3 regions of the Alkalihalobacterium alkalinitrilicum genome follow, and region 2 is predicted to be linked to each of the others. Evidence: a T-box and tRNA genes for the amino acid it is inferred to sense, from the RefSeq annotation. Region 2 holds a T-box; the other regions hold tRNA genes.

Region 1 (5,213 bases), 2.7 Mb from region 2:
ATTATATTACATTCTAGCAAAATTCGTTGTTATTAGACATGAAACATATTAAAATTTGATAGACTATTAAAAAGTAGATTCTTCCATTAGATAAAGGTAATGGTACATATAAAAGGAGAGTAATATAATGAAAAGGAAGTTAACGAAAGTAGTTATTGCTACGGCTCTAGCTGCTACCCTTCTTCATGCGGTTCCGACAACATCCTACGCTAATCCTACAGTGAATTTTTCCGCGCAAATTGAAGAATTTGAAACGAATATACTTACATATGACAACAAGATTATCGAATCAATTGCCAAAATTGAAGAGTTAACAAAAGAGATTGAACGCGGCCAAAAGCAAATCGAAAATAACCAAGAGGAAATCGATGAAGCACAAGAAAGATTTGATAGTTTAAAAGAGATCTATTTCGAACGTTTACGGGCCATGCAACAAAATGGTCAAAGTCCAATGTTAACGTATATTGATGTGATCTTATCCTCTAAAGGGTTTTCAGATCTCATTGAACGAGTAACACTCATCTCTCAAGTCATCGACCAAGATCAGAAATTACTAGATAACCTTCAGACCGCTGAAATTGAACTCACTAAACTACAAGAAAATCTTGTAAAAGAAGTAGCTCAATTAGAAATTAATAAACAAACGGTAGAAGACGAACGAGCTTCAATGGAAAGAAACAAATCTACCGTAATGCAAGAATTAGAACGAGTAAAAGAATTACAACGCCAAGAAGAAGTTCGCTTAGCTGAAGAAGCACGTATAGCCGAGGAAGCAGCAAGAGCTGAAGAAGAACGACAAGCTGCGACACTCGCGCAACAAACACAACAAAATGTTCAAAATAATAACCAGACAACACAAAGTCAACCGACTGTAACCAACACGACTTCAGAACCAACCACAACACCTACAAATACTTCAGTAAACACGAACACTAATCAAAACACTGTTACAAAAACGGTTAATTCTGGAAACTCAGATAAAGTATCTCAGTTAATTAATTACAGTAAACAATTCTTAGGAACACCTTATGTATGGGGCGGCACAACTCCAAGTGGGTTTGATTGCTCAGGATTTACATCGTACGTCTTCCGCTCAGTTGGTGTAAACTTACCAAGAACATCTAGACAACAAGCTACAGTTGGAGTAGCTGTTCCTACTAACCAAGTACAACCAGGTGACTTGATCTTTAGAGGAAGCCCTATTCACCACGTTGGTATATACATAGGAAATGGTCAATACATCCACTCTCCACAAACTGGTGATGTTGTGAAGATCTCTAGTTACAATCCTTCTAAACATACACAAGCACGTCGTGTATTAAATTAATAGTTTAAGTAGTTGAATAGCTAACAAAGAAGGTGGACCTATCATTAGGTACCACCTTCTTTAATTATCCTTTTTTAATTTTGTTGTTCGAAATCGTTTAACTATAACTGTTAATGATGTAAAGTTAACTAACTTTTACTAGAGTTTTCTTCTAAATACTAGGTAATAATTAAACAAAAAAAGACCAACAATTGTTGATCTAATCTTATTGTTAATTATTAGTTATTAGTTATGTATTGGTGCGGGTGAAGGGACTCGAACCCCCACGTCAAAGACACTAGATCCTAAGTCTAGCGCGTCTGCCAATTCCGCCACACCCGCAAAAATAAAAATGGTGAGCCATGAAGGACTCGAACCTTCGACCCTCTGATTAAAAGTCAGATGCTCTACCAACTGAGCTAATGGCTCCCGAATTAATGTATATTATTCACTTTGAATGTTTAATCCTCTACTAGCTACTCAATGAAACATATACATTGAAACAACTCGTAGGTTTTCCTAACAACAAATGCTCGTAGCTCTACCTCATTAGAGATTCGCAATAAATCGTAATGGTGCCGGCGAGAGGACTTGAACCCCCAACCTACTGATTACAAGTCAGTTGCTCTACCAATTGAGCTACACCGGCATAATGGTGGAGGATGACGGGCTCGAACCGCCGACCCCCTGCTTGTAAGGCAGGTGCTCTCCCAGCTGAGCTAATCCTCCATTAAGATTTTGATAAGCTGCGAATTTCTTCGTCAGTTTCGGCCTTCCGGTACTCACGTATTTAGATACGATCTGTTCCTCAGGACTTCACTTCCTCGAACTTCTTGCTTCTAAAAATCTTTTAGAAATTGGTGACCCGTACGGGATTCGAACCCGTGTTACCGCCGTGAAAGGGCGGTGTCTTAACCGCTTGACCAACGGGCCAGTAAGTGGCTCCACAGGCAGGACTCGAACCTGCGACCGATCGGTTAACAGCCGATTGCTCTACCAACTGAGCTACTGTGGAATAAGTTATGGTGGGCCTAAGTGGACTCGAACCACCGACCTCACGCTTATCAGGCGTGCGCTCTAACCAGCTGAGCTATAGGCCCATAAAAAATGGAGCGGGTGATGAGAATCGAACTCACGACATCAGCTTGGAAGGCTGAGGTTTTACCATTAAACTACACCCGCAACTTATTCACTTAATATTCATTCCAAAATATAAATAAATTGGCGCGCCCTGAGAGATTCGAACTCCCGACCTTTTGATTCGTAGTCAAACACTCTATCCAGCTGAGCTAAGGGCGCATATGGTGCCGAGGGCCGGACTTGAACCGGCACGGTAGTCACCTACCGCAGGATTTTAAGTCCTGTGTGTCTGCCAATTCCACCACCCCGGCAAAGCAGACATTAGTTATACATCAGTTTCTCTTGGAGGCGGCACCCGGATTCGAACCGGGGGATAAGGGTTTTGCAGACCCGTGCCTTACCACTTGGCTATGCCGCCAAATACCTTAGATATCACTAACTGTCCGTTTAAATTGACAGTAATAATAAAACTTGTATCTGATGGCGGAGGAAGAGGGATTCGAACCCCCGCGCGGTTTAACCCGCCTGTCGGTTTTCAAGACCGATCCCTTCAGCCGGACTTGGGTATTCCTCCATACCTATGTTTCTGGTGGACCCTGTAGGACTCGAACCTACGACCAATCGGTTATGAGCCGACCGCTCTGACCAACTGAGCTAAGGGTCCTTATAATGGTAGCGGCGGAGGGAGTCGAACCCACGACCTCACGGGTATGAACCGTACGCTCTAGCCAGCTGAGCTACACCGCCATTATTAAGATAGATTAAATTGTATAAATGGTGGAGCCTAGCGGGATCGAACCGCTGACCTCCTGCGTGCAAGGCAGGCGCTCTCCCAGCTGAGCTAAGGCCCCATCTATATGAATACAAGAGAGAGTCATTCTCTCAAAACTGGATAATGTGCTAGAAGAATATCAACGCTTTATGTTTTGGATAAGCCCTCGACCGATTAGTATCTCTCAGCTCCACGTGTCGCCACGCTTCCACCCGAGACCTATCAACCTCATCATCTCTAAGGGGTCTTACTTACTTAACGTAATGGGAAATCTCATCTTGAGGGGGGCTTCACGCTTAGATGCTTTCAGCGCTTATCCCGTCCACACGTAGCTACCCAGCTATGCTCCTGGCGGAACAACTGGTACACCAGCGGTGTGTCCATCCCGGTCCTCTCGTACTAAGGACAGCTCCTCTCAAATTTCCTACGCCCACGACGGATAGGGACCGAACTGTCTCACGACGTTCTGAACCCAGCTCGCGTACCGCTTTAATGGGCGAACAGCCCAACCCTTGGGACCTACTTCAGCCCCAGGATGCGATGAGCCGACATCGAGGTGCCAAACCTCCCCGTCGATGTGGACTCTTGGGGGAGATAAGCCTGTTATCCCCAGGGTAGCTTTTATCCGTTGAGCGATGGCCCTTCCATGCGGAACCACCGGATCACTAAGCCCGACTTTCGTCCCTGCTCGACTTGTAGGTCTCGCAGTCAAGCTCCCTTATGCCTTTGCACTCTACGAATGATTTCCAACCATTCTGAGGGAACCTTTGGGCGCCTCCGTTACTGTTTAGGAGGCGACCGCCCCAGTCAAACTGCCCACCTGACACTGTCCCTGAACCGGATCACGGTTCGAGGTTAGAACTTCAATACAGCCAGGGTAGTATCCCACCGACGCCTCCACGTAAGCTGGCGCTCACGCTTCCAAGGCTCCTACCTATCCTGTACAAGCTGTACCAAAATCCAATATCAAGCTACAGTAAAGCTCCATGGGGTCTTTCCGTCCTGTCGCGGGTAACCTGCATCTTCACAGGTAATATAATTTCACCGGGTCTCTCGTTGAGACAGTGTCCAAGTCGTTACACCATTCGTGCGGGTCGGAACTTACCCGACAAGGAATTTCGCTACCTTAGGACCGTTATAGTTACGGCCGCCGTTTACTGGGGCTTCGGTTCACAGCTTCGGCTTGCGCCTAACCACTCCCCTTAACCTTCCAGCACCGGGCAGGTGTCAGCCCCTATACTTCGCCTTGCGGCTTCGCAGAGACCTGTGTTTTTGCTAAACAGTCGCTTGGACCTATTCACTGCGGCTCTCTCGGGCATACACCCTAACAGAGCACCCCTTCTCCCGAAGTTACGGGGTCATTTTGCCGAGTTCCTTAACGAGAGTTCTCCCGAGCGTCTTAGAATTCTCTTCCCGCCTACCTGTGTCGGTTTGCGGTACGGGCACCTCTCACCTCGCTAGAGGCTTTTCTTGGCAGTGTAGGATCAGGAACTTCGGTACTTAATTTCCCTCGCTATCACAGCTCAGCCTTTATGGTAAGCGGATTTGCCTACTTACCAGCCTAACTGCTTAGACGCGCATCCATCAGCGCGCTTACCCTACCTTACTGCGTCCCCCCATTGCTCAAACGGTGAGGAGGTGGTACAGGAATTTCAACCTGTTGTCCATCGCCTACGCCTTTCGGCCTCGGCTTAGGTCCCGACTTACCCTGAGCGGACGAGCCTTCCTCAGGAAACCTTAGGCTTTCGACGGAGGGGATTCTCACCCCTCTTTTCGCTACTCATACCGGCATTCTCACTTCTAAGCGCTCCACCAGTCCTTCCGGTCTGACTTCGCTGCACTTAGAACGCTCCCCTACCCCTGTCCGTAAGGACAAGCCGTAGCTTCGGTGATACGTTTAGCCCCGGTACATTTTCGGCGCAGAGTCACTCGACCAGTGAGCTATTACGCACTCTTTAAATGGTGGCTGCTTCTAAGCCAACATCCTGGTTGTCTGGGCAACTCCACATCCTTTACCACTTAACGTATACTTGGGGACCTTAGCTGACGGTCTGG
Region 2 (5,213 bases):
TGTTTGATAACGAGTCCAAAGAGTTTTATCAATCATTAGCCCAAATGATTGTAGATAGTTATAACAGTTAAGAGAAAATCATCATGTGAAAATATATTTGAAAATACGCTTATTCGATTAACGGTAAGCGTATTTTTTTGTTCTATTTTTCACAGCTTGTCATAGGAATGAATTAGGATGATTTGTCATGCACGAAAAATGACAACCAGAGACGGTACAATAAAGAACTTTCACACAGACGAGTCACACGTTATTTCGTTCTGTTTGTCTGTGTCCATTTATTCGGGCTATTTCTGACGTTTAATGTTTAACCTCTCTTCCTTTAACCTTGTATAAGGTGGGAATTAAGCGTTAGTTAAACGGGATAAATTGTTTATTTCATCGGTTAAGGGGGATTTGCCATTGATTGCTATCCAATTTGAATCTCAGCACGATTGCCAGCAAGTGTATAATCAACTTACCCGGTATATGTCTAAATATACTGAATTAGGTTTACATGTAATGTTAGACATAGATAAGGGTGAAGAAGAGACGACGATATTTATTTATTATGAAGACACAAGTATCGATTTCTATGATTCGTTCCATCCTCTATTAGCTTCTGTTCTTGCTCATCATGTGATCGATACAAAAGAGGAAGATTGGTTACTAGATATCATTGAAAATTTGTTTCACTTTAAAGATCCAGAAGAACAAGAACAGATATTAAGCATTGCTTGTGAAATCATTAACGGAGACCGAGATGATATACCCGCAATTTATTGTTTTTCTGAGCGTGAAAATTACTTATATGAAGCATTTGCAAGCGGGATTGATGCACATACGACGTTCTATTATGAACCATTTTTAACGTTTAGATTAAAAGAGTATGGAGAGATTTTAATAGATTGTGTGGAAATTGCGATTGATGAATACTTATTGGAACAAGAGTACCAGAGTATTGTCGAAAATCTACGTTTCTATTTAAAAACAGCACCTATGCAAATGAAAGAAATTCACCTTGTATATGATGGTCAATTTTCATTTTATAATAGTTTCTTTGAAAAAATAAGTAAGGAAGAAAAAGAATTTTTCCTTGAAGACGCATTAGTATTTGAAGGAGATCTAGACATTGAGGAAATGGTCGTATCACCGCTTGTGAGCATTAACCCAGAAACGGTTCACATTTATACAGATGATGTTGATCAGGGCATTATTTATACGCTGCAAACGATTTTTCAAGAAAGAGCTATCATTTATCCATTAGGAGTTTTTCAAAGAGTAACATAAAAAAGTTAATTTTGAAAACGAGAACTTGATTTTCTTTTCATCAATTCATATAATTACTTACATATCAAACTAAATGATGTGTGATGTAATGATAAGGATACGGGTCTTCGTTTACGGTTTCCAGAGAAGGTAGTAACTGCTGAGAGCTACCTAACACGTAATGTTGACTTACCACCTTTGAACATTAGCAGGGAAATGATAGTATCTGCTAACGGCTCCAGACCGTTATTCTGAAGAATTGAGCTATAATTGCGGCTTTTGATCGTAGGTAATTGTAACGATTGCAATTATGGAAACAAGGGTGGAACCACGAGTATAACACTCGTCCCTTTTTGGGATGGGTGTTTTTTATTTGGATTAGAAAAATTTTACTTATCGCCAAGTCCTTATGGTGAAAGCCTTAGTTTTACTTATACTATCAACCACTAAACATATAGTCTGCTGATAGTACAAAAAAAGATAGGAGTGAGAGTATGTCAGATGTATTGCAAATTACATTTCCAGATGGTGCTGTAAAGGAGTTTCCAGATGGAACGTCGACAGAAGATATTGCAGCATCAATTAGCCCAGGACTTAAGAAAAAATCAATTGCGGGTAAATTTAATGGCGAATTAGTCGATCTACGTACACCCCTTAAGACAGATGGAGTAATTGAAATTGTTACTCAAGACTCAGGAGATGCTTTAGAAATTATGCGACACAGTACCGCGCATTTATTAGCACAAGCCGTTAAGCGACTTTTCGGAGACGTGAAGCTTGGAGTTGGCCCAGTAATTGAAAATGGGTTTTACTACGATATTGACAGTGAAACGCCAATAACAGCTGAAGATCTACCGAAAATTGAAAAAGAAATGAAGAAAATTATCAATGAAAACATCGACATTAACCGTGTTGAAGTTAGTCGCGATGAAGCGGTCGCTCGCTATAAAGAAATTGATGATCAACTTAAACTAGAACTCATTGAAGCCATCCCAGCTGAAGAAAAGGTTACAATCTATGAACAAGGTGAATTTTTTGACCTTTGTCGTGGCGTGCATGTTCCATCTACTGGAAAAATCAAAGAGTTTAAATTATTAAGTATTGCTGGTGCGTATTGGCGTGGAGATAGTAAAAATAAAATGCTTCAACGTATTTACGGAACAGCTTTCTTTAAGAAAGCAGACCTTGATGAGCATTTACGTTTATTAGAGGAAGCGAAAGAACGTGACCATCGTAAGCTAGGAAAAGAACTTAGTTTATTTACGAACTCACAAAAAGTAGGACAAGGTTTACCTCTTTGGCTTCCAAAAGGAGCAACGATTCGTCGTTTAATTGAAAGATACATCGTCGATAAAGAAGTTCGCTTAGGGTATGATCACGTTTATACACCAGTTTTGGGTAGTTCTGAATTATATAAAACATCGGGACACTGGGATCATTATCGCGATAGTATGTTTCCAGTGATGGAAATGGATAATGAAGAACTCGTCCTTCGTCCAATGAACTGCCCTCATCATATGATGGTGTACAAGCATGATATTCATAGCTATCGAAAGTTACCAATTCGTATTGCTGAACTTGGGACGATGCATCGTTATGAAATGAGTGGTGCGGTTACAGGATTACAAAGGGTACGAGGTATGACGTTAAATGATGCTCATATTTTCTGTCGACCAGACCAGATTAAAGATGAGTTCATCCGTGTAGTTCGTCTCATTCAAGAAGTGTATAAAGACTTTGGTTTAAATGATTATTCGTTCCGATTATCATATCGTGATCCTGAAGATAAAGAGAAATACTTTGACGATGATCAAATGTGGAATAAAGCGCAAAGTATGTTAAAAGAAGCGATGGATGATTTAGGTGTGGAATACTTTGAAGCTGAAGGTGAAGCAGCGTTTTACGGGCCGAAGTTGGATGTCCAAGTGCGTACAGCGTTAGGAAAAGATGAAACATTATCGACGGTTCAACTTGACTTCTTATTACCAGAGCGATTTGATTTAACCTATGTAGGGGAAGATGGAAAGCCTCATCGTCCAGTGGTTATCCACCGTGGTGTAGTATCAACAATGGAACGTTTCGTTGCCTTCTTAATTGAAGAATATAAAGGAGCTTTCCCAACGTGGATTGCACCTGTTCAAGTTCAAGTGATTCCAGTCTCTCCTGACGTTCACCTCGACTATGCGAAACGCGTAGCTGAAACGTTACAGGCAGATGGCATTCGAGTAGAGATTGACGAACGGGATGAAAAAATTGGATATAAAATCCGTGAAGCACAAATGCAAAAGATACCTTATATGCTTGTCCTTGGTGATCAAGAAATTGAAGGTGAAGCTGTAAATGTACGAAAATACGGTGAGCAAAAGTCAACATCAATACCGCTTGTAGGTTTCGTAAACCAAATCAAAGAAATTGTAGAACAACGTGGAAAATAACAGGTAAATGAAAAAGACTTACTTACTGTCATACACTTAAAATGGCTAGTAGCGAATATTTCAACTTGGAATAGTTCGCCCTTGCTGTATTAGAGTGAAAGGACTTTAAGTGAGTCTTTTTTTATTAAAAAGTTTATCTTGGTTAAGTTCTTAGGGTAAAGACCCCACCTCTTAGCGTATCGTAGGTGGGAAGTTTTAATCAGGTGGAGTCGAAACTCCATCTGATACCTCGATGTTCCAGCTTGCTGGAACGAGTTCGCTAAGGTATTTAGAAAAAAACGCTAGAGCTAATCACCCTACCAAAATTTTCGTTTTCCTTGAGAAGTACAGTTTCTCAAGTATAGGTGGTAATAGGTAATTAGTATGATCTTAGAAATGTAGACATTCATTGTCAATTTTTATGCAATAATGAAGTTTCCGTAATTACAATAGAATAATACTGTTAAAAACACGTCATATCCATTAAAATAAGTACAGAACTATGAACAGAACTTAGAGAAATAGTTAGAACTATAGTACTACATTAGCTGTAAAGTATTATTGTAAGACAAGCGAATAATTCAAATGGACTGAAAAATTATATCGCGAGATGGATATGAGGGGGATTTGGTGTGAGTAATAAGGACGTAAGAGGGCAAGGTTTACTCACCATTTTTGATGAAGTGAAGCAGAATATGAAGAAATTTGAACTTTGTCAAAATGAAAAGGAAGGCTTACAACAGTTGCAAGACTATATATCAGTGCTTAACAATTCTTCTATCTTGGCTGTTACTGATGGGGAAGGATTTATCGTAGATGTTAACGATACTTTTTGTAAAATCTCACAGTATTCAAGAGAAGAACTAATAGGAAAAAAACATAACGTTTTAAAGTCTGGCTATCATGATAAAGCATTTTATAAAAATTTATGGGAAACGATTATGAGTGGTGTTGTATGGGAAGGTGAAATAAAAAACCGGAGAAAAGATGGGAGTCATTATTGGGTAAAAACTGTAATTTTCCCTTTTATCGATGATAATGGGAAGCCGTATAAATTTATTTCAGCTAGAACAGATATAACAATGGGGAAAGAATACGAACAAGAGCTTCGCGAACAGATGAAAACCGACTTTAAACATATTGTAAGGGAACTTCATAATCTTGTTTTTAAAGTAGAAGAAATAAAGGGGAAATATGTTATTACACTATTTGACGGTCAATTAGCGGAAGTATGGGACCGAAAAAATGACATAATAAACAAAGCTCCAGGAGATGTATTTTCAGCAGAAACTAGTGAAACGATGGTCAATTATATTGCACAAGTTTTTCAAACAGGTGAAAACATATCATTTGAAATTGTTGAACGTAAAAGGTATTTTCATATTACGTTATCCCCAGTCTTAATAAGTGGAAACATTGAATCTGTAGTGGGTTCTGCCAGTGATTTAACGGAATTGAAGCAGTCTGAATTGAAAATTATGCATATGGCTTATCATAATCATATTACAGACCTTCCAAACCGTGTAAGGTTAATTGAAGATTTAAAGCGTG
Region 3 (5,213 bases), 1.5 Mb from region 2:
CAGCTGCTTTTATCATCATCATTTTTTTCACTTCTTCACTATTTGGAACTTCAGCAGTAAGGCCACCTGAAATTTTCTTTTGTTGATCTTGTGTATAAGTCAACTTTTGTGGAGAGCGCCCGCCCCGATTATCCACATAATTGGTATTCACTTTATTATATTCCCAGTTAACGTTCGTCTCACCTGATTCATAATTAAGAGGCCATTGCCCTAAATAAATGGATGCCTTAAAAAGCAGTGCCGTTTTCGAATTGTTAATCGAAGACTCATTTAATAAGCGAATGAGTTCAGGGTTGGCAATTGTAACCTCAGCTGAATTTAATAATTCTTGAGTCAACTCACTTGGCTGTAAATAGGGTAGGTCTTGTGTTGGATTAGGATATGTGTTGTCTTTAGAAATATCTAAAACGTAATCAGGAATTTTCGCTTTCTTCTCTTCCCCTTTATTCTCTTCAGCCAATCCATTTAACGGTAACGAAAACAAAAATAATATAAGAATACATAGCGACACCTTTCGCATCGACTTTTCCTCCTTCTTTCTATAACTGTCCGATTGACCTTAGTTTTTTCAATCTATAAAAATTTATCCATCTAAAAAAGACTTCGTTCCGAAGCCTTTTTCTTGTTATATACTAACAATTTTTTTTACGCGTCTATAGAACACTTGGATTAATGGCCCGATACTTAAGGTAACCACTATCGTTCCAATTCCAATCGGACCTCCTACAATTAAAGCAACAATTAAAGCCGTAATTTCGGCTATTGTTTTCGCCACCATCAAGGGCAATCGTAAGAGATCTTTTAAATTCAACATCAACCGATCGATTGGTATGATCGCAAAGTCTGCTTGTAAATAGGTCGATATTCCAAGCCCCATTAAGATAACTCCTAATAAAAGAACAGCAGCTTGTATTGGCAACTCCGTCAAGCGAATGTTTTGAAATACAATCAACAACCAAAAATCAATAAAATAACCTAAGACAATAACCGTTAGTAATGAGTGAATTTCTGGGCGGGCCCGTGCTATTAGAGCATTCACAATGATTAAAATAACTCCAATTAGAATAACCCATGTACCTACTGTTAAACCAACTCGATTGGATAAGCCTACATTTAACGCATCCCAAGCTCCTGCTCCAAGGTTAGCAATGATCGTAAATGTGATCCCTATCGATAAAATTAATAAACCTATTAAATAACATAAAGTTCTTCGCATTTTAGATGACATTTTTTCTCACCTCTTATTGAGTAGAATTTACATATATTACATAAACTATCCATATTACCCTTTGTAGATAAAGGAGGCAGTATTTTGGATTTTCACTGGGTATGGAAAGCCATTATAATTGTATTTGTAGGGGTTATGATATTACGGCTTGGTGGTAGAAAATCAATCTCCCAATTAACCGTCTCCCAAACCGTTATTATGATTTCCATTGGGAACTTAATGATACAGCCAGTAAGTGAGCGAAACATTTGGATTACATTTCTCATTGCACTTTTACTTATTCTTACTTTAATTTTTATTGAATTTCTTCAAGTTAAGTTTGACAAAGTTGAAAGTTTTTTTACTGGAAAATCAATTATTGTAATCGAAGATGGTGTAATCAATATTAAAAACTTAAAAAAATTAAGACTTACAGTCGATCAATTAGAAATGCGCTTACGTCAAGCCAATGTGCAACACATTAGTCAAGTTAAGTGGGCAACTGTTGAAGTTAGCGGCCAACTTGGCATTATATTAGATGAACAAAGTCAATTAGCTACCAAAAAAGACATACAAACATTATTAGATTATATTCACACTAAATTTCCTTCAGGCCAAGCTCCACCAATTATTACTGAGCAAAAAAAATATCCTACGCTGTTTACAGAATCAATAACTAAGAAACACCAAAATGGCGCTCCACCAAGACAATTGGACTGAATCAACGTTATCAGTCCTCTTTAGTCTGCTAAAGGTACCTGGCGCTAAAAAGGGAATTACCTATAAACGGTAATTCCCTTACATATGTATATTCTCTTTATTTATGAATAGAATGGTGCGGGTGAAGGGACTCGAACCCCCACGTCAAAGACACTAGATCCTAAGTCTAGCGCGTCTGCCAATTCCGCCACACCCGCAAAAACAAAAAATGGTGAGCCATGAAGGACTCGAACCTTCGACCCTCTGATTAAAAGTCAGATGCTCTACCAACTGAGCTAATGGCTCCCGAATTAAATGTAGCTTATTCACTTTGATTTTTGAACGAATATCTTCCTAACACAAAAATGAGTATTAACTTATTACTCATTTTAATAAACTTTTTTTAAGTTTATAGTGGTGCCGGCGAGAGGACTTGAACCCCCAACCTACTGATTACAAGTCAGTTGCTCTACCAATTGAGCTACACCGGCATGGTGGAGGATGACGGGCTCGAACCGCCGACCCCCTGCTTGTAAGGCAGGTGCTCTCCCAGCTGAGCTAATCCTCCATGAAAACTGGAACAAAAAAATTTAAATTGGTGACCCGTACGGGATTCGAACCCGTGTTACCGCCGTGAAAGGGCGGTGTCTTAACCGCTTGACCAACGGGCCAGTAAGTGGCTCCACAGGCAGGACTCGAACCTGCGACCGATCGGTTAACAGCCGATTGCTCTACCAACTGAGCTACTGTGGAATAATATATGGTGGGCCTAAGTGGACTCGAACCACCGACCTCACGCTTATCAGGCGTGCGCTCTAACCAGCTGAGCTATAGGCCCTATTGAATTTAAATTCGTCATGGTCGGGAAGACAGGATTTGAACCTGCGACCCCCTGGTCCCAAACCAGGTGCTCTACCAAGCTGAGCCACTTCCCGTATTAAATTGGCGCGCCCTGAGAGATTCGAACTCCCGACCTTTTGATTCGTAGTCAAACACTCTATCCAGCTGAGCTAAGGGCGCATATGGTGCCGAGGGCCGGACTTGAACCGGCACGGTAGTCACCTACCGCAGGATTTTAAGTCCTGTGTGTCTGCCAATTCCACCACCCCGGCTAGACAGACTATTTTCTTGGAGCGGAAGACGGGACTCGAACCCGCGACCCTCACCTTGGCAAGGTGATGTTCTACCACTGAACTACTTCCGCATAATGGCTGGGCTAGCAGGATTCGAACCTACGCATGACGGAGTCAAAGTCCGTTGCCTTACCGCTTGGCTATAGCCCATAAATTTTTATACTATTAAAATGGGGCGGCTGATGGGAATTGAACCCACGAATGCCGGAATCACAATCCGGTGCGTTAACCACTTCGCCACAACCGCCACAATATAATGGTCTCTCTGGCAGGGGCAGTAGGAATTGAACCCACACTGACGGTTTTGGAGACCGTAGTTCTACCTTTAAACTATGCCCCTAGAGTAAAAAATGGTGGAGGGGGACGGATTCGAACCGCCGAACCCTCAGGGAGCGGATTTACAGTCCGCCGCGTTTAGCCACTTCGCTACCCCTCCAACATTAAATGGTGGCTCGGGACGGAATCGAACCGCCGACACATGGATTTTCAGTCCATTGCTCTACCGACTGAGCTACCGAGCCTTATTCAACTTGCGATAAGCATTGAATTTCTTGCTTCTCTAAACTCTAATATTTTATGGCGGTCCCGACGGGAATCGAACCCGCGATCTCCTGCGTGACAGGCAGGCATGTTAACCGCTACACCACGGGACCACACTAAAAGTTATTTTGGTTGCGGGGATAGGATTTGAACCTATGACCTTCGGGTTATGAGCCCGACGAGCTACCAGACTGCTCCACCCCGCGACGTTATATAGCTTACGGATGATGTTTTTTCTAAGAGGTCATCGTTTCCTCTTCTCGTAACGCTTTGTAGCTTGATGCGTCACGACATGTCGATGTGAATTCATGAAGTATAGCTCCATGCTCCACCCCGCGATAATATGAATGCTTATGGATGATGTTACTCATCGAAGCAATTGGCTTTCTTTTTCTCTACTTGCGTTTCCTCGAAATGGATTCGATGATATACAGTAAATAGATGGTCTAAGTTATTAAATAAATATGGGGGAGGAAGAGGGATTCGAACCCCCGCGCGGTTTAACCCGCCTGTCGGTTTTCAAGACCGATCCCTTCAGCCGGACTTGGGTATTCCTCCGAATGAAAAATCCTGGTGGAGCCTAGCGGGGTCGAACCGCTGACCTCCTGCGTGCAAGGCAGGCGCTCTCCCAGCTGAGCTAAGGCCCCAGATAATATTTATTTAATAGCCTAGCGACGTCCTACTCTCACAGGGGGAAGCCCCCAACTACCATCGGCGCTGAAGAGCTTAACTTCCGTGTTCGGCATGGGAACGGGTGTGACCTCTTCGCTATCGCCACTAGACTTATAAAATTGTGATAAGCTTCGCATTTCTTCGTTGGCTGCGCTCCCTGCGTTGCTCATGTACCCTTCAAACGTACATTCCGCTACTCGTGAACTTGCCGCCTCGAACTACTCGCTTCTAACAATTTTCTATTAGGATTTTTGATAAGCTGCGAATTTCTTCGTCAGTTTCAATTCTTGCGGTGCTCCGACGTACAGGATGTACTAGTGCCGACGTTGTCACAGGACGTGACGAACTTAGTCGGTTACCTTTCCGATACGCTCCACTCCTCAGAATTTCACTTCCTCGAACTTCTTGCTTCTGAAAATCCTTTTTTAAGTTGTGATAAGCTTCGAAGTGATTCGATGCTTATGATTGAGAGTCATTCTCTCAAAACTGGATAATGTACTAGAAGAATATCAACGCTTTATGTTTTGGATAAGCCCTCGACCGATTAGTATCTCTCAGCTCCACGTGTCACCACGCTTCCACCCGAGACCTATCAACCTCATCATCTCTAAGGGGTCTTACTTACTTAACGTAATGGGAAATCTCATCTTGAGGGGGGCTTCACGCTTAGATGCTTTCAGCGCTTATCCCGTCCACACGTAGCTACCCAGCTATGCTCCTGGCGGAACAACTGGTACACCAGCGGTGTGTCCATCCCGGTCCTCTCGTACTAAGGACAGCTCCTCTCAAATTTCCTACGCCCACGACGGATAGGGACCGAACTGTCTCACGACGTTCTGAACCCAGCTCGCGTACCGCTTTAATGGGCGAACAGCCCAACCCTTGGGACCTACTTCAGCCCCAGGATGCGATGAGCCGACATCGAGGTGCCAAACCTCCCCGTCGATGTGGACTCTTGGGGG

The links. A T-box is a leader RNA that pairs with one kind of tRNA and senses whether it is charged. The one in region 2 lies ahead of thrS (threonine--tRNA ligase), so its partner is inferred to be a tRNA-Thr.
Region 1: it has a tRNA-Thr gene. The T-box ahead of thrS (threonine--tRNA ligase) is inferred to sense a tRNA for this amino acid. The anticodon was not compared.
Region 3: it has a tRNA-Thr gene. The T-box ahead of thrS (threonine--tRNA ligase) is inferred to sense a tRNA for this amino acid. The anticodon was not compared.

The regions. Positions count from the first base shown of each region.
Region 1 is NZ_KV917368.1:1,924,851-1,930,063, forward strand. Features, by position in the region: gene BK574_RS08900 (C40 family peptidase) at 128-1,327, shown strand; tRNA gene BK574_RS08905 (tRNA-Leu) at 1,565-1,648, opposite strand; tRNA gene BK574_RS08910 (tRNA-Lys) at 1,660-1,735, opposite strand; tRNA gene BK574_RS08915 (tRNA-Thr) at 1,880-1,955, opposite strand; tRNA gene BK574_RS08920 (tRNA-Val) at 1,960-2,035, opposite strand; tRNA gene BK574_RS08925 (tRNA-Glu) at 2,165-2,239, opposite strand; tRNA gene BK574_RS08930 (tRNA-Asn) at 2,246-2,321, opposite strand; tRNA gene BK574_RS08935 (tRNA-Ile) at 2,330-2,406, opposite strand; tRNA gene BK574_RS08940 (tRNA-Gly) at 2,415-2,488, opposite strand; tRNA gene BK574_RS08945 (tRNA-Arg) at 2,529-2,605, opposite strand; tRNA gene BK574_RS08950 (tRNA-Leu) at 2,609-2,697, opposite strand; tRNA gene BK574_RS08955 (tRNA-Cys) at 2,730-2,804, opposite strand; tRNA gene BK574_RS08960 (tRNA-Ser) at 2,868-2,960, opposite strand; tRNA gene BK574_RS08965 (tRNA-Ile) at 2,974-3,050, opposite strand; tRNA gene BK574_RS08970 (tRNA-Met) at 3,057-3,133, opposite strand; tRNA gene BK574_RS08975 (tRNA-Ala) at 3,162-3,237, opposite strand; rRNA gene BK574_RS08980 (23S ribosomal RNA) at 3,313-5,213, opposite strand, start outside.
Region 2 is NZ_KV917368.1:4,642,119-4,647,331, forward strand. Features, by position in the region: gene BK574_RS27715 (hypothetical protein) at 1-71, shown strand, start outside; gene ytxC (putative sporulation protein YtxC) at 403-1,269, shown strand; T-box leader at 1,349-1,602, shown strand; gene thrS (threonine--tRNA ligase) at 1,743-3,683, shown strand; gene BK574_RS22475 (sensor domain-containing protein) at 4,295-5,213, shown strand, end outside.
Region 3 is NZ_KV917368.1:3,178,346-3,183,558, forward strand. Features, by position in the region: gene BK574_RS15300 (YfkD famly protein) at 1-520, opposite strand, end outside; gene BK574_RS15305 (YczE/YyaS/YitT family protein) at 626-1,228, opposite strand; gene BK574_RS15310 (DUF421 domain-containing protein) at 1,313-1,927, shown strand; tRNA gene BK574_RS15315 (tRNA-Leu) at 2,041-2,124, opposite strand; tRNA gene BK574_RS15320 (tRNA-Lys) at 2,137-2,212, opposite strand; tRNA gene BK574_RS15325 (tRNA-Thr) at 2,322-2,397, opposite strand; tRNA gene BK574_RS15330 (tRNA-Val) at 2,399-2,474, opposite strand; tRNA gene BK574_RS15335 (tRNA-Glu) at 2,503-2,577, opposite strand; tRNA gene BK574_RS15340 (tRNA-Asn) at 2,584-2,659, opposite strand; tRNA gene BK574_RS15345 (tRNA-Ile) at 2,668-2,744, opposite strand; tRNA gene BK574_RS15350 (tRNA-Pro) at 2,765-2,841, opposite strand; tRNA gene BK574_RS15355 (tRNA-Arg) at 2,850-2,926, opposite strand; tRNA gene BK574_RS15360 (tRNA-Leu) at 2,930-3,018, opposite strand; tRNA gene BK574_RS15365 (tRNA-Gly) at 3,036-3,110, opposite strand; tRNA gene BK574_RS15370 (tRNA-Gln) at 3,115-3,189, opposite strand; tRNA gene BK574_RS15375 (tRNA-His) at 3,211-3,286, opposite strand; tRNA gene BK574_RS15380 (tRNA-Trp) at 3,306-3,379, opposite strand; tRNA gene BK574_RS15385 (tRNA-Tyr) at 3,391-3,475, opposite strand; tRNA gene BK574_RS15390 (tRNA-Phe) at 3,485-3,560, opposite strand; tRNA gene BK574_RS15395 (tRNA-Asp) at 3,617-3,692, opposite strand; tRNA gene BK574_RS15400 (tRNA-Met) at 3,709-3,785, opposite strand; gene BK574_RS28855 (hypothetical protein) at 3,816-3,950, opposite strand; tRNA gene BK574_RS15405 (tRNA-Ser) at 4,045-4,137, opposite strand; tRNA gene BK574_RS15410 (tRNA-Ala) at 4,151-4,226, opposite strand; rRNA gene rrf (5S ribosomal RNA) at 4,246-4,361, opposite strand; rRNA gene BK574_RS15420 (23S ribosomal RNA) at 4,776-5,213, opposite strand, start outside.